Regions from separate parts of the Methylobacterium sp. 142-1Y genome, predicted to be linked through region 4. Evidence: predicted binding sites of a transcription regulator. Region 4 holds the regulator's gene; each other region holds the start of a gene.
The links. Region 4 encodes LexA, which represses DNA repair genes until DNA is damaged. Its sites were predicted from a motif close to TGTTCNNNNTGTGTTCNG; they were not measured.

Region 1: a site for LexA is predicted at 1,897-1,914, ahead of recA (recombinase RecA). Genes of this name have one in related genera too.
Region 2: a site for LexA is predicted at 1,878-1,895, ahead of parE (DNA topoisomerase IV subunit B). Genes of this name have one in related genera too.
Region 3: a site for LexA is predicted at 3,511-3,528, ahead of AC3AOF_RS14725 (trna delta -isopentenylpyrophosphate transferase). Genes of this name have one in related genera too.

Annotation. Positions count from the first base shown of each region.
Region 1 is NZ_CM173224.1:2,823,656-2,828,865, reverse strand. Features, by position in the region: gene AC3AOF_RS12810 (MAPEG family protein) at 1-404, shown strand, start outside; gene recA (recombinase RecA) at 746-1,798, opposite strand; gene AC3AOF_RS12800 (PIN domain-containing protein) at 1,961-2,404, opposite strand; gene AC3AOF_RS12795 (hypothetical protein) at 2,428-2,670, opposite strand; gene cckA (cell cycle histidine kinase CckA) at 2,743-5,210, opposite strand, start outside.
Region 2 is NZ_CM173224.1:2,398,934-2,404,143, forward strand. Features, by position in the region: gene treZ (malto-oligosyltrehalose trehalohydrolase) at 1-1,251, opposite strand, end outside; gene AC3AOF_RS10970 (hypothetical protein) at 1,464-1,652, opposite strand; gene parE (DNA topoisomerase IV subunit B) at 1,957-4,041, shown strand; gene AC3AOF_RS10980 (outer membrane protein) at 4,226-5,089, opposite strand.
Region 3 is NZ_CM173224.1:3,244,910-3,250,119, forward strand. Features, by position in the region: gene AC3AOF_RS14710 (RidA family protein) at 433-891, shown strand; gene AC3AOF_RS14715 (response regulator) at 895-1,314, opposite strand; gene AC3AOF_RS14720 (dienelactone hydrolase family protein) at 1,425-2,315, opposite strand; gene AC3AOF_RS14725 (trna delta -isopentenylpyrophosphate transferase) at 2,498-3,262, opposite strand; gene AC3AOF_RS14730 (hypothetical protein) at 3,596-4,279, shown strand; gene AC3AOF_RS14735 (glyoxalase superfamily protein) at 4,472-5,210, shown strand, end outside.
Region 4 is NZ_CM173224.1:1,211,420-1,216,629, forward strand. Features, by position in the region: gene AC3AOF_RS05720 (molybdopterin-dependent oxidoreductase) at 1-1,100, shown strand, start outside; gene AC3AOF_RS05725 (NCS2 family permease) at 1,091-2,431, shown strand; gene lexA (transcriptional repressor LexA) at 2,661-3,404, opposite strand; gene uvrB (excinuclease ABC subunit UvrB) at 3,624-5,210, opposite strand, start outside.

The DNA of each region.
Region 1 (5,210 bases), 1.6 Mb from region 4:
AGATCCGCCTCCTCGCCCTCTCGGCCGCCCTCGGCTTCGTCCACATCATGGCGGCGTCCGTCGCCGGGCTCCAGCAGCGCGGCGGCCTGACCTGGGCGGCGGGCAACCGCGACAACGAGGGTGAGGTCACCGGCGCCGCCGCCCGGCTGAAGCGGGCCTCGGCCAACTTCTTCGAGACCTTCCCGCTCTTCGTCGCCCTGGTTCTGGCCGCCGCGGTCTCGGGCCGTCAGGGCGGCGCGGTGGCGTGGGGAGCGGAGCTCTATTTCTGGGCCCGCCTCCTCTACCTGCCGATCTACGGCTTCGGCATTCCGTGGATCCGCACGCCGGTCTGGGGCGTGGCGATCGTCGGGATCGGGTTCGTGTTCGCCGGGCTGTTCGGCTGGGCCGGGCCGGGGGCACCGTAACGTGAGCAGGCCTTCCGGCAGCCGGATGTGGCGCGGGTATCCCCCCTCCCCGCGGGCGGGGAGAGGCTTTCGTCCCCCTTGCAGGGGACGAAAGGAGCCCGCAGGGCGAGGGTGAGGGGGTGTTTCCGGAGGAGCCTCACTCGTCGAGGCCCCCTCACCCTCGCTCCGGCTTCGCCTGCGCTTGCTCCATCGACGACAAGGTCGATGGAGCCCTCTCCCCGCCCGCGGGGAGAGGGGGGATACCCGCGCTTTTTCGGTCCTTTACAGCCCCGTAAAACGGAAGGGGCCACCGCGCTCATCGCGCGGCGGCCCCCGATATCGTCGGTGCCGATCCGTTAAGATCAGGCCGACCCCTCGTCGAGATCGTCCGCCGTCGGGGTGGCGTTCTCCAGGATCTTGTCGGCGACCAGCCCCGAATTCTGCCGGATCGAGGCCTCGATCTTGTTGGCGATGTCGGGGTTGTCGCGCAGGAAGCCCTTCGAGTTCTCGCGGCCCTGGCCGAGGCGCTGGCTGTCGTAGGAGAACCAGGCGCCCGACTTCTCGACGATGCCGGCCTTGACGCCGAGGTCGATCAGCTCGCCGACCTTCGACACGCCCTCGCCGAACATGATGTCGAACTCGACCTGCTTGAACGGCGGCGCCACCTTGTTCTTGACCACCTTGACCCGGACGCTGTTGCCGATCGGCTGGTCGCGGTCCTTGAGGGTCGAGATGCGGCGGATGTCGAGGCGGACCGAGGCGTAGAACTTCAGCGCGTTGCCGCCCGTCGTGGTCTCGGGGCTGCCATACATCACGCCGATCTTCATCCGGATCTGGTTGATGAAGATGACCATGCAGTTCGAGCGCGAGATCGAGCCGGTGAGCTTGCGCAGGGCCTGGCTCATCAGGCGGGCCTGGAGGCCCGGCTGCTGGTCGCCCATCTCGCCCTCGATCTCGGCCCGCGGGGTCAGCGCCGCCACCGAATCGACCACCAGGATGTCGATGGCGCCGGAGCGCACCAGGGTGTCGGTGATCTCCAGCGCCTGCTCGCCGGTATCGGGCTGGGAGATCAGGAGGTCGTCGAGATTGACGCCGAGCTTGCGGGCATAGACCGGATCGAGGGCGTGCTCGGCATCCACGAAGGCGCAGACGCCGCCCTTCTTCTGGGCCTCGGCGATGGTGTGGAGGGCGAGCGTGGTCTTGCCGGAGGATTCAGGCCCGTAGATCTCGATCACGCGGCCGCGCGGCAGGCCGCCGACGCCGAGCGCGATGTCGAGGCCGAGCGACCCGGTCGAGACGACCTCGACCTCCTGCACCTTGTCGCCCTTGCCGAGCCGCATGATCGAGCCCTTGCCGAAGGCGCGCTCGATCTGGGCGAGGGCGGCGTCGATCGCCTTCGACTTGTCTTTGTCCATGGTCGGAAATTCCACCACTCGAGTCTGGGGCTGAGCCATGTCGGCGGGGTCCTTATGGCAGGAGGGGCGCTAAGTCTCAATCGCGCGGCTGGGTCTTTCGTACTTGTTTTGTTCTCTGTCGGCAAGGGCGGGAGGGGCATTCACCGGGGGATTTTCGGGGGATCAGGGGCCGTCGAGGGCCCGGAGGAGGTTGGCGTTCGACCAGGACGGCCAACCGGTCCCGGCGAAGTCGCGATCGTGGCTCCAGATGTCGGCATCCAGCAGCCAGGCGCAGGCGAGGACGTGGGCGTCGGCCGTCGAGCCGTTGCGGGAGGCGACGGCGTCGGAGAGGAATGCGGCCGCCCGCTCGATGTGGTCGGCGTAACGCGCGGCATCGATAACATCGACTCCGCCGAGGATCATCTCCGCGCGCACTCGTGCAATCGCTGGGAGATCCGGAAGGCCGCCCAGCACGCGCCGGACTTCCTCCGCCACACGGGCGGAGGTCGCCACGAGCCTCCGGCCATTCAGAGTACCGAAGATTGATATGGAGCGACGCCCCAAGGCAGCACTCAGAACGATGTTGGTGTCGACGACCAACACCCTGGAAGGGTGCCGCCGAGGCATGCCCGCGGCGGCTGGCTCCTCCGTCACTCGGCGCCGCGCTCGGCGAGCAGCCGATCGATGGCCGCATTCTCTTCCGGCGTATACTTTTCCGCATCTGCCCGAATATCGGCAATGACCTTGCGCATGTATTCCTCGGGCACGCTGTGGATCGGCAACAGGATGCCGACGGTCGCGGTACCGTTCTTGATCGGCATCGCGTGCGGCAGCGCCTGGATCGCGCCGGCCGACATCTTCTGGAGCTCGCGCATGCTGATCGCGGTCTTCATGGCCACCTCCTGGTTACATACATGGATGTAAGTCCGGCGGGCGGCGGCCACAAGGACGCGATCGGCCTCCCCTCACCCCGCCATCGTGGTCTTCACCGTCTCGACGAGCTGCTTCAGGCTGAACGGCTTGGGCAGGAAGTTGAATTCCTCGCCGTCGGGCAGGTTCTTGCGGAAAGCGTCCTCGGCATAGCCCGAGACGAAGATCACCTTCAGGTTCGGATGGGCCTTGCGGAGTTCGCGCAGCAGGGTCGGGCCGTCCATCTCGGGCATCACCACGTCGGAGACGACGAGATCGACCGGCACCTCGCGCTCCTGCATGATCTGCAGGGCTTCCAGGCCCGAAGCGGCTTCCAGCACGGTGTAGCCGCGGGCGGTGAGCGCCCGGCCGTTGACGGCGCGGACCGGATCCTCGTCCTCGACCAGCAGGATCGTGCCTTGGCCGGTGAGGTCGCGGGCCGGCGGCTTCGGCGGTTCCGCCGCAGACGCGGGCGCTGCCGCTGCGGCCGGAGCGGTGCCGGACGCGGGCGAGGCGATCTCGGGCAGAGCCTCGGGAGCCTCGACCTCCGGTGCCGGCACGTGACGCGGCAGGTAGATGGCGAAGACCGTGCCCTGGCCGACGGTCGAGCGCACGTCGATATAGCCGCCGGACTGCTTGACGATGCCGAACACCGTCGAGAGACCGAGGCCCGTGCCCTTGTTGACCTCCTTGGTGGTGAAGAACGGCTCGAAGATTTTTTCCATCACCTCCGGGGTCATGCCGGTGCCGGTGTCGCTCACCTCGATCAAGACGTGGTCGGTGCCCGGCAGGCCGTTGAGGCGCAACGCCCCCACCGCTTCCGCAATCATGTTGGCGGTGCGGATCAGCAGGCGCCCGCCCTCCGGCATCGCGTCGCGGGCATTGACCGCGAGGTTCACGATCACCTGCTCGAACTGGTTGACGTCGGCCTTGACCGGCCAGAGGTCGCGGCCGTGCTTGAGGTCGAGCTCGACCCTCTCGCCGAGCAGGCGCTTCAAGAGCAGGGTGAGGTCGGACAAAGCCTCGCCGAGATGGATCACCTCCGGCCGCAGGGTCTGGCGGCGCGAGAAGGCCAGCAGCTGCCGCACCAGGCTCGCGGCCCGGTTGGCGTTCTGCTTGATCTGCATGATGTCCTGGAAGGCCGGGTCGGTCGGCCGGTGGCTCGCGAGCAGGAGGTCCGAGTAGCCGATGATCGCCTGGAGCACGTTGTTGAAGTCGTGCGCGATGCCGCCGGCGAGCTGGCCGACCATCTCCATCTTCTGGGCCTGGTTGACCTGCTGCTGGAGCTGGTGCTGGGCCGTGGTGTCGAGGGCGTAGAGGATCACCGCGCCCTCGGCGCCGCCGGCCGTACCGGCGGGGCTGAGCCAGATCCGGGCCGAGCGGTTGACCGGCGCCGAGACCCCGATCTCGACCGGCGGCACGTCGCCCCGGCCTTCCGCAGCGGCGCGCGCCGCCGCCTCGATGACGTGGCGGTCGCGCTCGACCACGAAGTCGCGCACCGGCGGACCGACCTCGCTGCCGTCGCCGGTGCGCGGCAGGGTGCCGAACAGCCGCGCGAAGGAGGCGTTGGCGCGAACGAGCCGCCCGTCGGCGGCGAGCGTCGCCACCGCGACCGGGCTGGTGTTGAAGAAGCGGTCGAAGCGGAGTTCTGCCGCCTGCTGCGGATCGTCGGTCTCGCCGCCGGCGGAACGGTTGAGTACGAGGGTGCGCGAATCGCCCGGCCTTCCGTCCTGGCCGTAGGCGACCCGGTGGTAGAGCCGGGCCGAGAGCGGGTGGCCGTTGCGCCGGCGCAGGTCCAGGTCGAACCGGTCGGTGCGGACCTCGCCGGGCTCGCCCTTGCCGCCGACGAGGACGGGCCCGAGATCGTCGGGCAGGATCTCGGACAGGCGCAAGCCGCCCGAGCCGACCTGGGCCAGGTCGTGGCCGAGCCAGGCCGCGAGCGTCGCGTTCATGTAGACGACCGAGCCCTTGGGATCGACCGCCATGAAGCCCGCAGGGGCATGGTCGAGGTAGTCGATCGCGTGCTGGAGTTCCTGGAAGACGTTCTCCTGGCGCTCGCGCTCGTGGGTGATGTCGGCGACGCTCCACAGGGAGACCGGCCGGCGCGGCAGCGGCAGCGGCCGCACGCCGATGCGGAACCAGGCGAAGTCGCGCTCCGCCGTGCCGCCGGGCGGCGGCGCCATGCGGATCTCCTCCGACAGGGAGCGGCCCTCGCGCGCGGCCTGGGCGAGGCGGTAGACCGCCTCCGACACCTCCGGCGAGCCGACGAAGACCCGCTCGACGGGGCGCAGGTTGGTGAAGGTGTCGCTGCCGGCGAGCTTCAGGTAGGCGGCGTTGGCGTAGATCGGCCGGCCGCCCTCTTCCATCGCGATCATGCCGTCGGGGGCTGCATCGACCACCGCCTTGGTGACGTCGTTGCGGGTGCCCTGGCCGGTGAGCTGGATCGCCCCGATGGCGAAGGCGAACAGGCAGAACACCCCCGCCATGGCGAGCAGCGCCAGGAGGCCGAGGATGATCGGCTGCG
Region 2 (5,210 bases), 1.2 Mb from region 4:
CGCCAGCTTGCCCGGATCGGCGAGGTGGCTCAGCCGCTCGCCGAGCGCCCGGTTGCCGACCTGATCGTGATTCTGCAGGAAGGTGACGAAAGCCGACGGCGGCAAGTGGCCGGAGCGCTCGCCGCGGGTATGGTTGTCGAGGGTCTTGAACGGCTCGCCCTGGTAGGCGAAGCCCTCCGCCAGGCTGCGGGCGAGATGCGCCGCCGGCTTGTCGGAAAAGCTCTCGTAATAGCCGGATTCCTCGCCGGTCAGCAGGATGTGCCAGCCGTGATGGGTGTCGTCGGCCCATTGCGCGCTGTGCAGGATCGGCTGGCCCGACCCGTCCCGCTCCAGCCAGCGGGCCTGGTTGGCCTCGTTCTCCAGCATCAGGTGGATCGGGCGATCGGAGTATGCCGCGCGGATCCGTTCGGCCAGTTCGGCGAGGAAGTGCTTGTCGGAATCGTCCTGGATGGCGTGGACGGCGTCGAAGCGCAGGCCGTCGAAGTGGAATTCGTCGAGCCAATACAGCGAATTGTGGACGAAGTAGTCCCGCACCACCTGGCCGGACGTCTTGCCGTCGAAGTTGATGCCGGCGCCCCACGGGGTCGGGTGGCGCTCGGTGAAGAACGTCTCGGCATAGGCGTGGAGGTAATTCCCGGCCGGGCCGAAATGGTTGTAGACGACGTCGAGGAAGACCATCAGGCCGAGGGAATGCGCCCGGTCGACGAGGCGGCGCAGGTCGTCCGGGGTGCCGTAGGCCGAATCCGGCGCGTAGGGCAGCACGCCGTCATAGCCCCAGTTGCGGGTGCCCTTGAAATCGGCGAGCGGCAGGAGCTCGATCGCCGTGACGCCGAGGTCGCGCAGGGATTCCAGCTTCTCAGCGAGCGCCGCGTAGGTGCCCGCCGGCGTCGCGGTGCCGACATGGCACTCGTAGATCACCGTCTCCTCGAACGGACGCCCGGCCCAATCCCGATCGGTCCACGGGAACGCGGCGGGGTCGATGACCTCGGATAACCCCGACACGTCCTCCGGCTGGAAGCGCGAGGCGGGATCGGGCACCACGAGGTCGCCGTCGATCCGGTAGCCGTAGCGGGCCCCGGCCCGCAGTCCCGGCACCGTCAGACGGCGCCAGCCTTCGCCCTGATCGTCCAGCGGATGTTCCTGCCCGTCGAGCACCAGGGCGACGCTCTTGGCGGTCGGCGCCCAGAGGGCGAAGCGCACCCCCTCCGGTCCGATCTCCGCACCGAATGGCATGCTGTGGGTGCGCCGCATCAGGCCACCATCCTTCGAAAGCAAGAGTGTGCGAACGGCGTGGGGCGCCGCTCAGGAAATTCGGTGGTTGGGAGCAGGTTCCGCAGGATCGTCCCGCATTGCGGCGACCGCGCTGCAATGCGGGAGCTAAGGCGGCCCGCGCCGTCGGCAATGCCCGGAACGACGCCAGCCGGGAACGGCCGCGCGGGATCGCCTCGTAGCGTTAAGACGCCTCAGAACGCCCAGGCGAGGGTCGCCGCGAAGGCCACCGCGACGGCTGCGCCGGTCGCCGTCATCGCCATACGCCCGATCCCGGCCGCCGCCGCGGCGACGCCCTCCTCGGCGAAGCCGAAGGCCTGGCCGGCGGCCTGCTCGGCGCGGGCGAGGGAGAGATGACGGGCGTGGCGGTTGACGGCTTTCATCGTCGGAACGCTCCTGCGGCGCGCGATCCCGTCCGGCGTCGGGGGCGGCCGTCCGGTCAACGGGCGGTGACGGCCGAGGTTCCGCGGGGTATCGCGCGCGTCACCGAGCTTTAAGGGAATTTGTTTACGTCTCGGTGACTCTGGTACGGGTTCTGCTGCGCGGCGATTCCGCGCCGCCCGACCATGCCCGTTCGTCACACCCCGACGCTGCTCAAAGGCCCTTTTTGTTCCGCGTTTGTTCCGGTATAGGGAAAGGATGACCTCGAATGCTGCCAGAGCCCTTCCCCCACCGCGAGGCCGTCGCGTGAGCGAGGCCGCACGAGACCTGTTCGGCGCGGGCGGCAAGCCGCCCGGGACGCCGCCAGAGCCGAAGCCGCCGGCGGATCCGCTGAAGGCGGAGGCGGTGAAGCGCCCGAAGCCCGTCGCCGTGTCCGCGCCCGTGGACGCGGCGGAGGCCGGCTACGACGCCTCGGCGATCGAGGTGCTGGAGGGGCTGGAGCCGGTGCGGCGCCGGCCCGGCATGTATATCGGCGGCACCGACGAGAAGGCGCTCCACCACCTCTTCGCCGAGGTGATCGACAACTCGATGGACGAGGCGGTGGCGGGCCATGCCAGCTTCATCGAGGTCGAACTGGAGGAGAGCGGCTGCCTCGTCGTGACCGATAACGGCCGCGGCATCCCGATCGACCCGCATCCGAAATTCCCCGGCAAGTCGGCGCTCGAGGTCATTATGACCACGCTGCATGCCGGGGGTAAGTTCGATTCGAAGGTCTACGAGACCTCCGGCGGCCTGCACGGCGTCGGCATCTCGGTGGTGAACGCCCTCTCGGACGTGCTCGAGGTCGAGGTCGCCCGCAACCAGACCCTCTACCGCCAGACCTTCTCCCGCGGCCACGCGCAGGGGCCGATCGAGACGATCGGGCGGGTGCAGAACCGGCGCGGCACGAAGGTGCGCTTCCATCCCGATGCCGAGATCTTCGGCGAGCACAGGTTCGATCCGCGCCGCCTGTTCAAGATGGCGCGCTCGAAGGCCTACCTGTTCGGCGGCGTCGAGATCCGCTGGCGCTGCGCCCCTGCCCTGCTGGAGGGCGTCGAGAACGTCCCGGCGGAGGCCGTGCACCGCTTCCCGGCCGGTCTCAAGGACTATCTCGCCCGCGAGATCGACGGCAAGGAGCTGGTCGCCGACGGGGTCTTTGCCGGCAAGATCACCAAGCCGGGCAGCCACGGCTCGCTCGAATGGGCGATGGCGTGGCTGTCGAACGACGACGGCTTCTCGTCCTCCTACTGCAACACCATCCCGACGCCGGAGGGCGGCACCCACGAGAGCGGGATGCGGGTGGCCCTGCTGCGGGGCTTGCGCGACCACGCCGAGCGGGTCGGCCAGGTCAAGCGGATGGCCTCGGTCACCGCCGACGACGTGATGCTGACCTGCGCGGCGATGCTGTCGGTCTTCATCCGCGAGCCGGAGTTCCAGGGCCAGACCAAGGACAAGCTCGCGACGCTGGAGGCCTCCCGCATCGTCGAGGCGGCGATCCGCGACGCCTTCGACCACTGGCTCGCCGCTTCCCCGGCCCAGGCCAACAAGCTCCTCGACTGGGTGATCGACCGGGCCGAGGAGCGCCTGCGCCGGCGCCAGGAAAAGGAGGTCGCCCGCAAGACCGCGACCCGCAAGCTTCGCCTGCCCGGCAAGCTCGCCGATTGCTCGAAGGCCGGGGCCGCGGGCTCCGAGATCTTCATCGTCGAGGGCGATTCGGCCGGCGGCTCGGCCAAGCAGGCGCGCGACCGCGCCACCCAGGCGATCCTGCCCTTGCGCGGCAAGATCCTCAACGTCGCCTCGGCGAGCCGGGACAAGCTCGGGGCGAACCAGCTCCTCTCCGACCTGATCCTGGCGCTGGGCTGCGGCATCGGCAAGCAGTACCGGCACGACGACCTTCGCTACGAGAAGGTCATCATCATGACCGATGCCGACGTCGACGGCGCCCACATCGCCTCGCTGCTCATCACCTTCTTCTACCGGCAGATGCCGGAGCTGATCGAGCAGGGGCACCTCTACCTCGCCGTCCCGCCCCTCTACCGGCTGACGCAAGGGGCCAAGAGCGCCTATGCCCGGGACGACCGGCACAAAGAGCAGCTGCTCAAGACCACCTTCAAGTCGGGCAAGGTCGAGATCGGGCGCTTCAAGGGCCTCGGCGAGATGATGCCCGGCCAGCTCAAGGAGACCACGATGGATCCGAAGAAGCGCACGCTCCTGCGGGTCGAGGTGGTGGAAGAGGCGAAGGTCGCGACCGGCGACACGGTCGAGCGGCTGATGGGCAACAAGCCCGAGGCCCGCTTCGCCTTCATCTCCGAACGGGCGGTCTTCGCCGACGAGATCGAGCTCGACATCTGAAACCCGGCCTCCGGGGGACGGCACCGCCCTCCCCCGGACCACGCCGCGAAAACGGCCCGGCCGCTCACGCGACCGGGCCGTTTTTGCCTGGGACAGCCGGCACTGCCGATGCGACGCCGCCAGAACGCAAAAAGCCCGGCCATGAGGCCGGGCTCCGCTCCGTCGACCTGACGGAAAGCGACGACTAGAAGCCGTTGAACTTGTAGTTCAGGCCGGCGCGGACGACCGCGAACTCGGTCTCGCGACGGACCGGGCCGGCGTTCACGACGACCACGCCCGGCGAGCCGAGGCCGACCACGTTGCCGGCGTTGTTCACGGCGAAGGCGCCGTTGTTGCGGTTGCCCTGATCCAGGTTCACGTACAGGCCTTCGACCTTGAGGGTCACGGCCGACGAACGGAAGAAGTTCAGGAACGAGTCGGTCGGGATGGCGTACTCGACGCCGCCGCCGACGACCCAGCCGGTCTGGAACTCGTCACGCGAGCTGTTCGGCAGACCGAAGTCGCGGCCGCCGCCCGAACCGTAGGCGAAACCGCCGGTGGCGTACACGAGGGTGCGGTCCCAGGCGTAGCCGAGGCGGCCACGGACGGTGCCGAAGTAGTCGAGGCCGGCGACGCCGTTCGGGTTGAACACCTGCTGGGCGGCGATCGGGCCGGTGGCGGCGAAGCGGTTCCGGTCACGGCCGAAATCGACGTACTGGGCGTCGGCCTCGACGCCGACCACGATGCCCGAGCCCGGGGTGAACTGGTAGTTGTAGCCGACCTGGCCGCCGCCGACGAAGCCGTCGGTCGAGCGCTGGCCCGGGAAGGCGATCACGGTCGGGGTGGCTACGAGGCCGGTGGCCGGGCCGACGCCGACGACGGTGGAGCCGCGGTTGTCATTGGTGCCGAAGCCGTAACCGGCGTTGAAACCGGCGTAGAAGCCCGTCCAGGTGAACACCGGCACCGGCGTGAAGACCGGCGGCGGGGCCGCGCGGCGCGGCAGGTCGGCGGCCGAAGCAGCCGCGGACAGGCCGACGAGGGCCACGGAGGCGAGGAGGATCTTCTTCATTGTCTTACTGGTCCTGATTGGCGAGAGCCGGCGCGCTTCTATCCCCGGTCGGTCACCCGGTCTGTCGCATTCCTGCAACGAGGACAGGGTTTACCCGCCCACCCGTCAACGAACCGTGAAT
Region 3 (5,210 bases), 2.0 Mb from region 4:
CGCAGGATGCGACGGGACGGCAGGTCCGCGGCTCCCGCCTGTCCCACCCACGACCTCATCCTGAGGTGCGGGCGATCGAAGATCGTCGAGCCTCGAAGGAGGGCTCCACGGATCTTGGAGACTTCTGGAACCCTCCTTCGCGGTCAGCCCATCTTCGATGGGCCAACACCTGAGGATGAGGTTGTGGATGGGAGAGGCCCCTACCGACGGGATTGATGCCCGTGTCATGTACCGATCACCAGCCCGCGCGGCGCCTGAGCGAAGCCGCTTTCCGCATCGCAAAGCGATCAATCGGAAAACTGTATGATCCGGGATTTTCACGGTGCGGCTGCAAGATGAGAAAGATGAGAAACGTACGTTGTCGCCCATGAGCAAACAGGCACGGAAAACTCACCTATCCCCCGCGAGGTCCCGATGAAGCAACCCCCGACCCTGCGCGGCGAGCCCGCCCGTCGCCTCGCCGCCCTCGGCCTCGCGCTGCCGCGAGTCCCCGAACCGCGCGGCGCCTTCCTGCCGTTCTCGCGCATCGGCACGACCCTGTGGCTCGCGGGCCAGATCTGCGAATGGGAAGGCGAGGTGCGGTTCACCGGGCCGGTGACCGACATCGCGACCGGGCAGGAGGCGGCACGGATCTGCGCGCTGAACCTGCTGGCCTCGCTGAGCCTCGCCCTCGACGGCGACCTCGACCGGGTCGTGCGCTGCCACCGCCTCGGCGGCTTCGTGCAGGTGGAGCAGGGCTGGCCCGACGTGCCGAAGGCCGTCAACGGCGCCTCGGACCTTATGGCGGAGCTGTTCGGCGAGGCCGGGCGCCACGCCCGCACGGCGATCGGCGTCGCCAGCCTGCCGGCCGATGCGAGCGTCGAGGTCGACGGTATCTTCGAGGTGAGGTGAAGGTTAGCGGGCGTCGCTCGCGGCGCCGCCGGTATGGTAGCCGGCGGCCTGCTCGACCAGGGTGAGGATGTCGAGGGCCCGCCAGGGCTTGGGGATGAAGGTGGCCGACATGCGCAGGTCGCTCGGCTGGTCGCCGGCATCGCCGGACGTGAGCAGCACGTGGACCCGCGGCCAGGTGACGCCGATGATCCGCGCCAGCTCGAAGCCGCCGATCTGGCCCGGGGTCCGCACGTCCGAGAAGACGACGTTCACCTCGTCGCCCCGCTCGCGCAGGATGGCGAGCGCCTTCTCGGCGGTCTCGGCCTCAATGACGCGGAAGCCCGTTTCCTCCAGCAGCGTGGCCGCGAGGAAACGCTCCTCCGGTTCGTCCTCGACGACCAGGATCACGGGCTGGGTCTTCGCGGCGGCGCTGGACTCGGTCATGTGCAGGGAACGAGCTTGCGGCCCAGTGGTTGCATAGCTCCCGGAGGCCTCTGTTCATCCTTTCCGAGGTGTTGCGGCAATGCAAGGCTTGCCGCGTCACGGGGAGACGATCAGGCGACGCCGTGGCTCCGGAACCATACGAGCATCCGACCCCAACCGTCCTCCGCCGGCCCCTTGCGGTAGCTCGGCCGGTAATCGGCGTGGAAGCCGTGCGGCGCGTCCGGGAAGATCACGATCTCGACCTCCTTGCCCGCCGCCTTCGCCGCCTCGCGCGCCTTCTCGACGTCGGCGACCGGGATGCCGGTGTCGGCGGCGCCGTAGAGGCCGAGGATCGGCGCGCGGATTTCCGGGATCACGTCGGCGGCGGTCTTCGGCTGGATGCCCGTGCGGGTGCCGCCGAAATTGCCGTACCAGGCGACGCCCGCCTTCAGGTTGGCGCTGTGGGCGGCGTAGAGCCACACGGTGCGCCCGCCGCGGCACCAGCCGGTGATGCCGAGCTTGCCCGCATCGCCCTTCGCCTCGGCGGCGGCCCAGGCGGCGGTGGCGTCGAGGTCGCCCATCACCTGCGCGTCCGGCGTCTTCGACACCACTTCGCGGACGATCTCCTGCACGTCGGTCATCTTCGAGACATCGCCCTGTCGGGCGAAGAGCTCCGGCGCCACCGCGGTGTAGCCGGCCTTGGCGAGGCGCCGGCAGATGTCCTTGATGTAGTCGTGGACCCCGAAGATCTCCTCGACCACGAGGACGATCGGAAACGGCCCGGCCCCCTGCGGCATCGCCCGGTAGGCTGGCATCGGCCCGTCGCCGACCGGGATCCGCACCTCGCCGGCGACGATGCCGGCCTCGTCGGTGTGGATCGCCTGCGCCTCGACCCGGGTGGTGGCGAGCGTCAGCCCGGTCATCAGGCTCGTCATCACGAAGCCGCGCCGGGAGTAGGGCGGGATCACCAGGCCGTCGAGCTGTTCGAGGTCGTCGGTCCGCGCGTCGTCGCTCGTCGCCATCCTGGTCCTCCCATGCCTGGCGCCTTGTCGCGCCGGGGCGCGATCATGCGGGCCGAGCGCGCCAGGGCAAGCGCGAACGCCCGTGGTTCACGGTCACGATCCGGTCAGGCGCGAAGAAGTTCGGCAAGAAAAAGGGCCGCCCGCGCGAGCGGACGGCCCTTCGATCGACCCCGATCTTCCGTTCACGCCACCGCGGCCTTGCGGGACTTGGCGTTGCTGCGGGCCGGCCAGCCCAGGGCCACGAGGCGAGCCTTGGCGTGCTCGCGGACCTCGTCGCGCAGGCCCGGCGGCATCGCGGCGAGCGCCGCTTGCGTCTCGGGGGCGAGCATCAGATCGGTCACCGCGTTGATCGACTGCGCCTGGTCGATGCGGGCGGTCAGGTCGGCTTCCGATGCGGCGGCGTCGGTGCGCGGCGCATCCTCGCGCTGGACGTCGGCATCGTTCGCGGCCTCGGCCTCACGGTCGGATTCCTCGGATGCGTGCGGCCCGCGCCCGGTCTCGGGCCGGCGCGACTGGTTCGCCGCCACGAGATCGGGCCGGCTCGCCTTGAACTCGTCGGCCTCGTCCTCGGAATAGAGGAGGCCGTGCAGGCCGGCGAGCTTGAGGATCACCCGGTCCTTGGCCCGCTTCTCCGCCATGGCGAAGACGTAGGCCGCCTGCTTGCCGGAGACGCGATAGTTCACGCCGATCAGGGCTTCGCCGATCGACCACTCGGTGCGGTCGCCGTTCGGGCCGGGCATGTGGCCGGTCACCAGGATCACCGCCTCGTCCCGCTCGGCCCGCACGATCACCGGGGCGTCGAAACGGATGCGGGCCTGTACGGCGATCCGCTCCAGGGCCTTGTGGTAGATCACGGCGGTGCCCTGCACGCGCCAGACGTTGCCGGCCAGCGGCTCGCCATAGGTGGCGAGGATGTCCGCGATCTGCTTGTCCGTGGTTGCGCTCATCTCGATCGATCTCACCTGCTGACGGCGGCTCCGGACGGCGGGGAAATCGGCCGGTTCCACATTTGTTCTCTATCACGCCAGGGAGGGATGCGCGAGCGTTTTCGCGATATCGAGGCGAGACGAAGCGTCGTCGGAGGATGATGTTCTTGTCGCACCCTCGCTCCGCTCGGTGCCCCGTGCAGACGATCCCCCACCGGAGCGGCCACGCCGTCACGGCGACGATTGCGCCGCGTTGCCCGGGGTGGGTATGTTCGCTAAATGTTCTTAAAGAGAGTGACGCCTAGAACTTTGGCAGGTCGGTGCGTCGGCGCCGGCCGTGGCCCGGAGCCCCGCATGAGCACCCCCGCCCTCCTCGATGCCTCGACCCTGCTCGACCGCCCGGGCCAGCGCCGCAGCGCCGTGCGGAGCACTGCGCCTCGCCGCAGCGGCGCGGCCCTCCTGCCCGCGGTGCCGCGCCCGGCCCTGGTGGCGGATTTCCTCGCCATCGCGGCCCTCGACCCGGCGGTGGAGCGCCTGCGCGCCGCCCCCGCCCCGGTTCGCCTGATCCTCGGCGACACGGCGGTGGAGCACGCCGCCGATTTCGAGCAGGCGCGCACCGACGAGCCCGGCCTCCTCGTCGACGTGGTGGCGGAGGGCGATCTCGGGCGGCATCCCTTCCGCACGGCCTACGTGGCGGGAGAGCCGGTCGTGGCGGAGGATGGCCGCCGCTTTCTCATCGAGAGCGCCGCCACCTTGAGGGCCGAGCCGCGCATCTCGACGGTGCGGCTCATCATGGCCTGCCGCCGCACCCACGTCTCGGCCGGCGACCGGGTGCGGATCCTGCACCACCTCGACGAATGCGGCACCGGCCGCCTCGTCGAATGCGCCGCCATGGCGATCAACGCCCAGGACGGCGTCGCGGCGGTGCTGGCGCTCGCCGTCGAGGGGCTGGTGGCGGTGGATATCGGGCGCCCGATCCTGCCGGAGACGCCGGTGCGGCGGCGGGTGCTGCCGTATCCGGATCCGTTCGGGTTTTGAGCGTCTTGACGTTGCGGCCTGAGTTGCCGTTTCATGGCGGCAGGGCCGATGCAGCCCGCCGCCTGCGCCCCGTCCGGGGTACGGTGAATGCATCCATGCGAGGCGCGTCCGTTCTTCTCCCGTCCGTCGGGCGAACCGGTCAGCAAGGCAGGCACTGATCCCACTGGTTCGCCCGCGAGCAGGGATTGAATCATGCGCACCTATCGCGATGCCAAGGCGATGGCGAAAGCCCTTCGCGAAGAACTGGGCCGGCGGGGCTCGGCCCTGTCCCACGGCGAGTGCCTGGAGATCGTCGCCCGCCAGTTCGGCCTCGACAACTGGAACATCCTGTCCGCACGCCTCACCGCTTCCGCGGAACCGGGGCCGGAAGCCGCCCTGGTGCAGCCGGCCGGCTGGATCGTCTCCGGCTCGAAGCCGCACCTCTACGACATGGGCATCGATCCCGCGATGCCTTACGGGGACGGTCGGGCAGCGCTGATCCGCTGCCGCTACGCCGAGGACGATCCCGCCTACGCGGCGATGGAGAAGGGGTTCGCCACGATGATGCAGAGCATCGTGGCCGCTCCCTATCGCGGACGACGAGTCTGCCTCAGCGCCGACCTTCGGGTTCGGGACGTCGCTGGTGCCGCTACCCTATGGCTGCGGGCCGATGCGGCGATCGGCCGGACCGTCGCGTTCGACAACATGGAGGAGCGCGCGACGGACGGGCCGCTCACAGGTACCCGAGGCTGGACCAGCCGACGCATCGTGCTCGATGTTCCGACCGAAGCCGAGACCTTGCATTTCGGCTTCTACCTCCGCGGCAGCGGCCGGGCCTGGGCCGGCGGTTTCGCCCTGCGCGAAGCCTCCCCCGAGGATGCCGCCACGGTGCTCGCCCGCGTCCGCCCCGAGCCGACCAACCTCGACTTCGCCCAGGCGATGGAGGCGAGGG
Region 4 (5,210 bases):
TGACGCTCGATCCGTTCGAGCTGCGGCGGCGCAACGTGGTGCGGCCCGGCGACCCGATGGTCTCGACGAGCCTCGAACCGCACGACGTGCAATACGGCAGCTACGGCCTCGACCAATGCCTCGACGCGGTGTCGGCGGCCCTGGCCGAGCCCCCTCCCCCCGCCCCGCCGGGCTGGCGCACGGGCTCCGGCATGGCGCTGTCGATGATCGACACCATCCCGCCGCGGGGCCACTTCGCCGAGGCCCGGATCGCGCTCGGCGAGGACGGGGCCTACGCCTTGCGCGTCGGCACGGTCGAGTTCGGCAACGGCACCTCGACGGTTCATGGCCAGATCGCCGCCGAGGCCTTGAGCACCACCCCGGACCGGATCGCCCTGCGCCAGGGCGACAGCGACGCGGTCGGGCACGATACCGGCGCCTATGGCAGCACCGGCATCGTGGTGGCGGGCCAGGCGACCTTGCGGGCCGCGCAAGGCCTGGCCGACATCCTGCGCCGGCGCGCCGCCGCCCGGTTCGGGCTCGATCCCGCCGCCTGCCGCCTCGACGGCGACGCGGTCACGGCGGGAGAGGCGCGGGTCCCCCTCGCCGATCTCGGCCCGGCGGAGGCGATCGGCCATGCCGACGGCAGCCCGCGCTCGGTGGCGTTCAACGTCCAGGGCTTCCAGGTCGCGGTGCATCCGGGAACCGGCGAACTGCGCATCCTGCGGAGCGTCCACGCCGCCGATGCGGGCCGGGTGATGAACCCGGCGCAGTGCCGCGGCCAGGTCGAGGGCGGCGTCGCCCAGGCGCTCGGCGCGGCGCTCTACGAGGACCTGGCGATCGACGGCGAGGGCCGGGTCGCGACCCCGTCCTTCCGCACCTACCACATCCCGGCCATCGCCGACGTGCCCCGCACCGAGGTGATCTTCGCCGCCACCCACGACGCGGTCGGGCCGCTCGGCGCCAAGTCGATGAGCGAGAGCCCGTTCAACCCCGTCGCGGCGGCTCTGGCCAACGCCATCCGGGACGCGACCGGCGCGCGGCTGACCGCGACGCCCTTCGCGCCCGACCGGATCTACCGACAGATCAGAGAGAGCGACGAGGAGCAGCGATGGACATGAAGCGCGACGCCGGCCTGACCCGGCCCCCGGGTTTCCTGGAGCGCACCTTCGCGCTCTCGGCCCACGGCACCACCGTGCGCACGGAGCTGCTCGCCGGGCTCACCACCTTCCTGACGATGGCCTACATCGTCTTCGTCAATCCCAACATCCTGGGCGATGCCGGGATGCCCAAGGGGGCGGTGTTCGTCGCGACCTGCCTCGTCGCGGCGATCGGCTCCCTGGTGATGGCGTTCTACGCCAACTACCCGATCGCGCTGGCGCCGGGCATGGGGCTCAACGCCTACTTCGCCTATGTGGTGGTGCTCCAGATGGGCTACACCTGGCAGGCGGCGCTCGGCGCGGTGTTCATCTCCGGCCTGTGCTTCATGGTCGTCACGCTGACGGGGCTGCGACGGATCATCGTCGAGGGCATTCCCCGCTCGATGCGCATCGCGATCACGGTCGGCATCGGGCTCTTCCTCGCGATCATCGCGCTGAAGAGCGCCGGCGTGGTGACGGCGAGCCCCGCGACCTTCGTGACGCTGGGCGACCTGCACAAGCCGAGCACGGTGCTGGCGGTGCTGGGCTTCCTGATCGTCGCGGTGCTCTCGGTGCGCAAGGTGCGCGGCGCGCTGCTTGCCGGCATCCTGACCGTGACGGCGTTGAGCTTCATCGTCGCCGACAACACCTTCCAGGGTGTGGCCTCGCTGCCGCCCTCGATCGCCCCGACCCTGTTCGCCCTCGACATCAAGGGCGCGCTGTCGGGCGGCCTGCTCAACGTGATCCTGGTGTTCTTCCTCGTCGAATTGTTCGATGCCACCGGCACGCTGATGGGCGTCGCCAACCGGGCGGGGCTGCTGACCGAGGGCAAGATGGAGCGCCTCGACAAGGCGTTGATGGCGGATTCCTCGTCGATCTTCGTCGGCTCGCTGCTCGGCACGTCGAGCACGACCGCCTATCTCGAGAGCGCGTCCGGCGTCGAGGAGGGCGGGCGCACCGGGCTCACCGCCGCCACGGTGGCGGTTTTGTTCCTGGCCTGCCTGTTCTTCGCGCCCCTCGCCGGCTCGGTCCCGGCCTATGCCACGGCGCCGGCCCTGTTCTACGTCGCCTGCCTGATGCTGCACGAGCTGGTCGATCTCGACTGGGACGACCTGACCGAGGTGCTGCCGGCCTGCGTCACGGCGCTGCTGATGCCCTTCACCTACTCGATCGCCAACGGCGTCGCCTTCGGCTTCATCACCTACGCGGTGATCAAGCTGCTCACCGGGCGGTTCCGGGACGTGAAGCCGGTGGTGTGGGTGATCGCCGCGGTGTTCCTGTTCAAGTTCGTGGCGACCGGCAGCGCGCACTGACGAGCGCGACGCCCTGAACCCTCCCCCCTCTGCGGGGGAGGGTGGCCTGCGGAGCAGGCCGGGAGAGGGGAACCACGCTTCCGGAGAGGTCGCGACCATAGTGACGGACGCCACCTGGATCAGCGTCGCGCTGCCCCTCTCGGCGGGACTTCGTCCCGCTGCGCTCACTCCGTTCGCCACCCTCCCCCGCAGAGGGGGGGAGGGTTCCCGCGCTTGACTGAAAGCCCCTTCAGTACTTCCGGACCAGGCTCACCAGCCGGCCCTGGATCCGCACCCGGTCGGGCCCGAGCACGCGGGTCTCGTAGGCCGGGTTGGCGGCCTCGAGCGCGATCGAGGAGCCGCGGCGGCGCAGGCGCTTGAGCGTGGCCTCCTCGTCGTCGATCAGCGCGACGATGATGTCGCCGGTATTGGCGGTCTCCTGGCGGCGGATCACCACCAGGTCGCCGTCGAGGATGCCGGCCTCGATCATCGAATCGCCGCGCACCTCCAGGGCGTAATGCTCGCCGCTGGCCAGGAAGTCCGGCGACATCGCCACCGTGCGGCTCTGGCTCTGGATCGCCGAGATCGGCGTACCGGCGGCGATCCGGCCCATCACCGGCACGCTGACCGAGTGGCCGTTCTCGTCCGACGCCGTCGCCATCGCGGGGATACCGGCCTGCCGCTTCGGCTCGTGAGCGCGCCCGCCCTCGACCACGCTGGGATTGAACCGCACCACCTCGGCCCCGGCGGCCGGTGCGGCCTGCGCCGGTCCCGTCACCGTGTCGGGCAGGCGGATCACCTCGATCGCCCGGGCCCGGTTCGGCAGGCGGCGCAGGAAGCCCCGCTCCTCCAGGGCCGTGATCAGGCGGTGGATGCCCGATTTCGACTTGAGATCGAGGGCGTCCTTCATCTCGTCGAAGGACGGGGGCACGCCCGTCTCGCGCATTCTCTGCTGAATGAAGCGGAGCAGGTCCAACTGCTTACGCGTGAGCATGTGACACTCTCATCCCCGCGCTGCCGCGCTCCGGAAACAAATCGCGAACATGGTAAGCGTTCCGCAAGTGTTCCGCAAGCGGCTTCGAAAAAGCGGCGCGAGGGCGCAGCAACCGGGGTGATAGACGGGGATGTCACGGGTCGATCGGACGATGAGGCACGTTCCGCGCGGGGTTCGACCGGCGCGGGACTGTCCGCCGCGCCGGTCCGGGCCTGCGCCTCAGCCCCGCCCCTTGCGGCCCTTGTATTTCGGCTTCTGACCAGGAAACCCTTGCGTCGAGCGGCCGGTCGGGCGCTCGGCGTAGGTGAACGGCACCTCGCGGTCGGTGCCCGGGCCCATGTCGTCGAGGTCGGGCTGGCGGATGCGGGTGCCTTCGTCCGAGACGCCCTTGCCGCCCGGACCGTAGCCGAGCGGTTCCGCACCCCGGCGCTTGCGCTTGGCGCCGAAGCGGCCGGCCTCGCGCTCGACATCGGCCTGCTCGGCCATCGGGTCGTCGGCGATGGCGAGTTCGGTCGCCTGGAGGCGCTTGAGCTCGTCGCGAAGCCGCGCCGCCTCCTCGAAGTCGAGATCGGCGGCGGCCGCCCGCATCCTTTTCTCGAGGTCGGCCATCACCGCCTTGAGGTTGTGGCCGACCGTGACGGCGGATTTCGCCAGCCCCGTATCGACCTGGACGTGGTCGCGCTCGTAGACGCTCTCCAGGATGTCGGAGATGTTGCGCTTCACGCTCTGGGGCGTGATGCCGTGCTCCTCGTTATAGGCGAGCTGCTTCTTGCGCCGGCGCTCGGTCTCGGCCATCGCCCGCTCCATCGAGCCGGTGATGTGGTCGGCGTAGAGGATGCAGCGGGCGTCGGCGTTGCGGGCGGCCCGCCCGATGGTCTGGATCAGCGAGGTCTCGGAGCGCAGGAAGCCTTCCTTGTCGGCGTCGAGGATGCCGACGAGGGCGCATTCCGGGATGTCGAGGCCCTCGCGCAGGAGGTTGATGCCGATCAGAACGTCGAAGGCGCCGAGCCGCAGGTCGCGGATGATCTCGATCCGCTCCAGCGTGTCGATGTCGGAATGCATGTAGCGCACCCGCACGCCGTTCTCGTGCAGGTACTCGGTCAGGTCCTCGGCCATGCGCTTGGTCAGCGTCGTCACCAGCGTGCGGTAGCCGGCGGCCGCCACCTCCTTCACCTCGCCGAGCAGGTCGTCGACCTGCGAGCGGGCCGGGCGTACCTCGATCACCGGATCGACGAGGCCGGTCGGGCGGATGACCTGCTCGGCGAAGACGCCGCCGGTCTGCTCCAGCTCCCACTTCGCCGGCGTCGCCGAGACGTGGATCGATTGCGGGCGCATCGCGTCCCATTCCTCGAACCGCAAGGGGCGGTTGTCGAGGCAGGAGGGCAGCCGGAAGCCGTACTCGGCGAGCGTCGCCTTGCGGCGGAAGTCGCCCCGGTACATGCCGCCGATCTGCGAGACCGTGACGTGGCTCTCGTCGGTGAAGACCAGGGCGTTGTCGGGCAGGTACTCGAACAGGGTCGGTGGCGGCTCGCCGGGCTTGCGGCCGGTGAGGTAGCGCGAATAGTTCTCGATGCCGTTGCAGGCGCCGGTTGCCTCGATCATCTCGAGGTCGAAGGTGCAGCGCTGCTCCAGGCGCTGGGCCTCGATCAGCCGGCCCATCCGGGTCAGCTCCTCGACCCGCCACTTCAGCTCGTCCTTGATGCCCTTGACCGCCTGCTGGAGGGTCGGGCGCGGCGTCACGTAGTGGCTGTTGGCGTAGACCTTGACGAACTTGAGCGTGTTGAGGGTCTTGCCGGTGAGCGGATC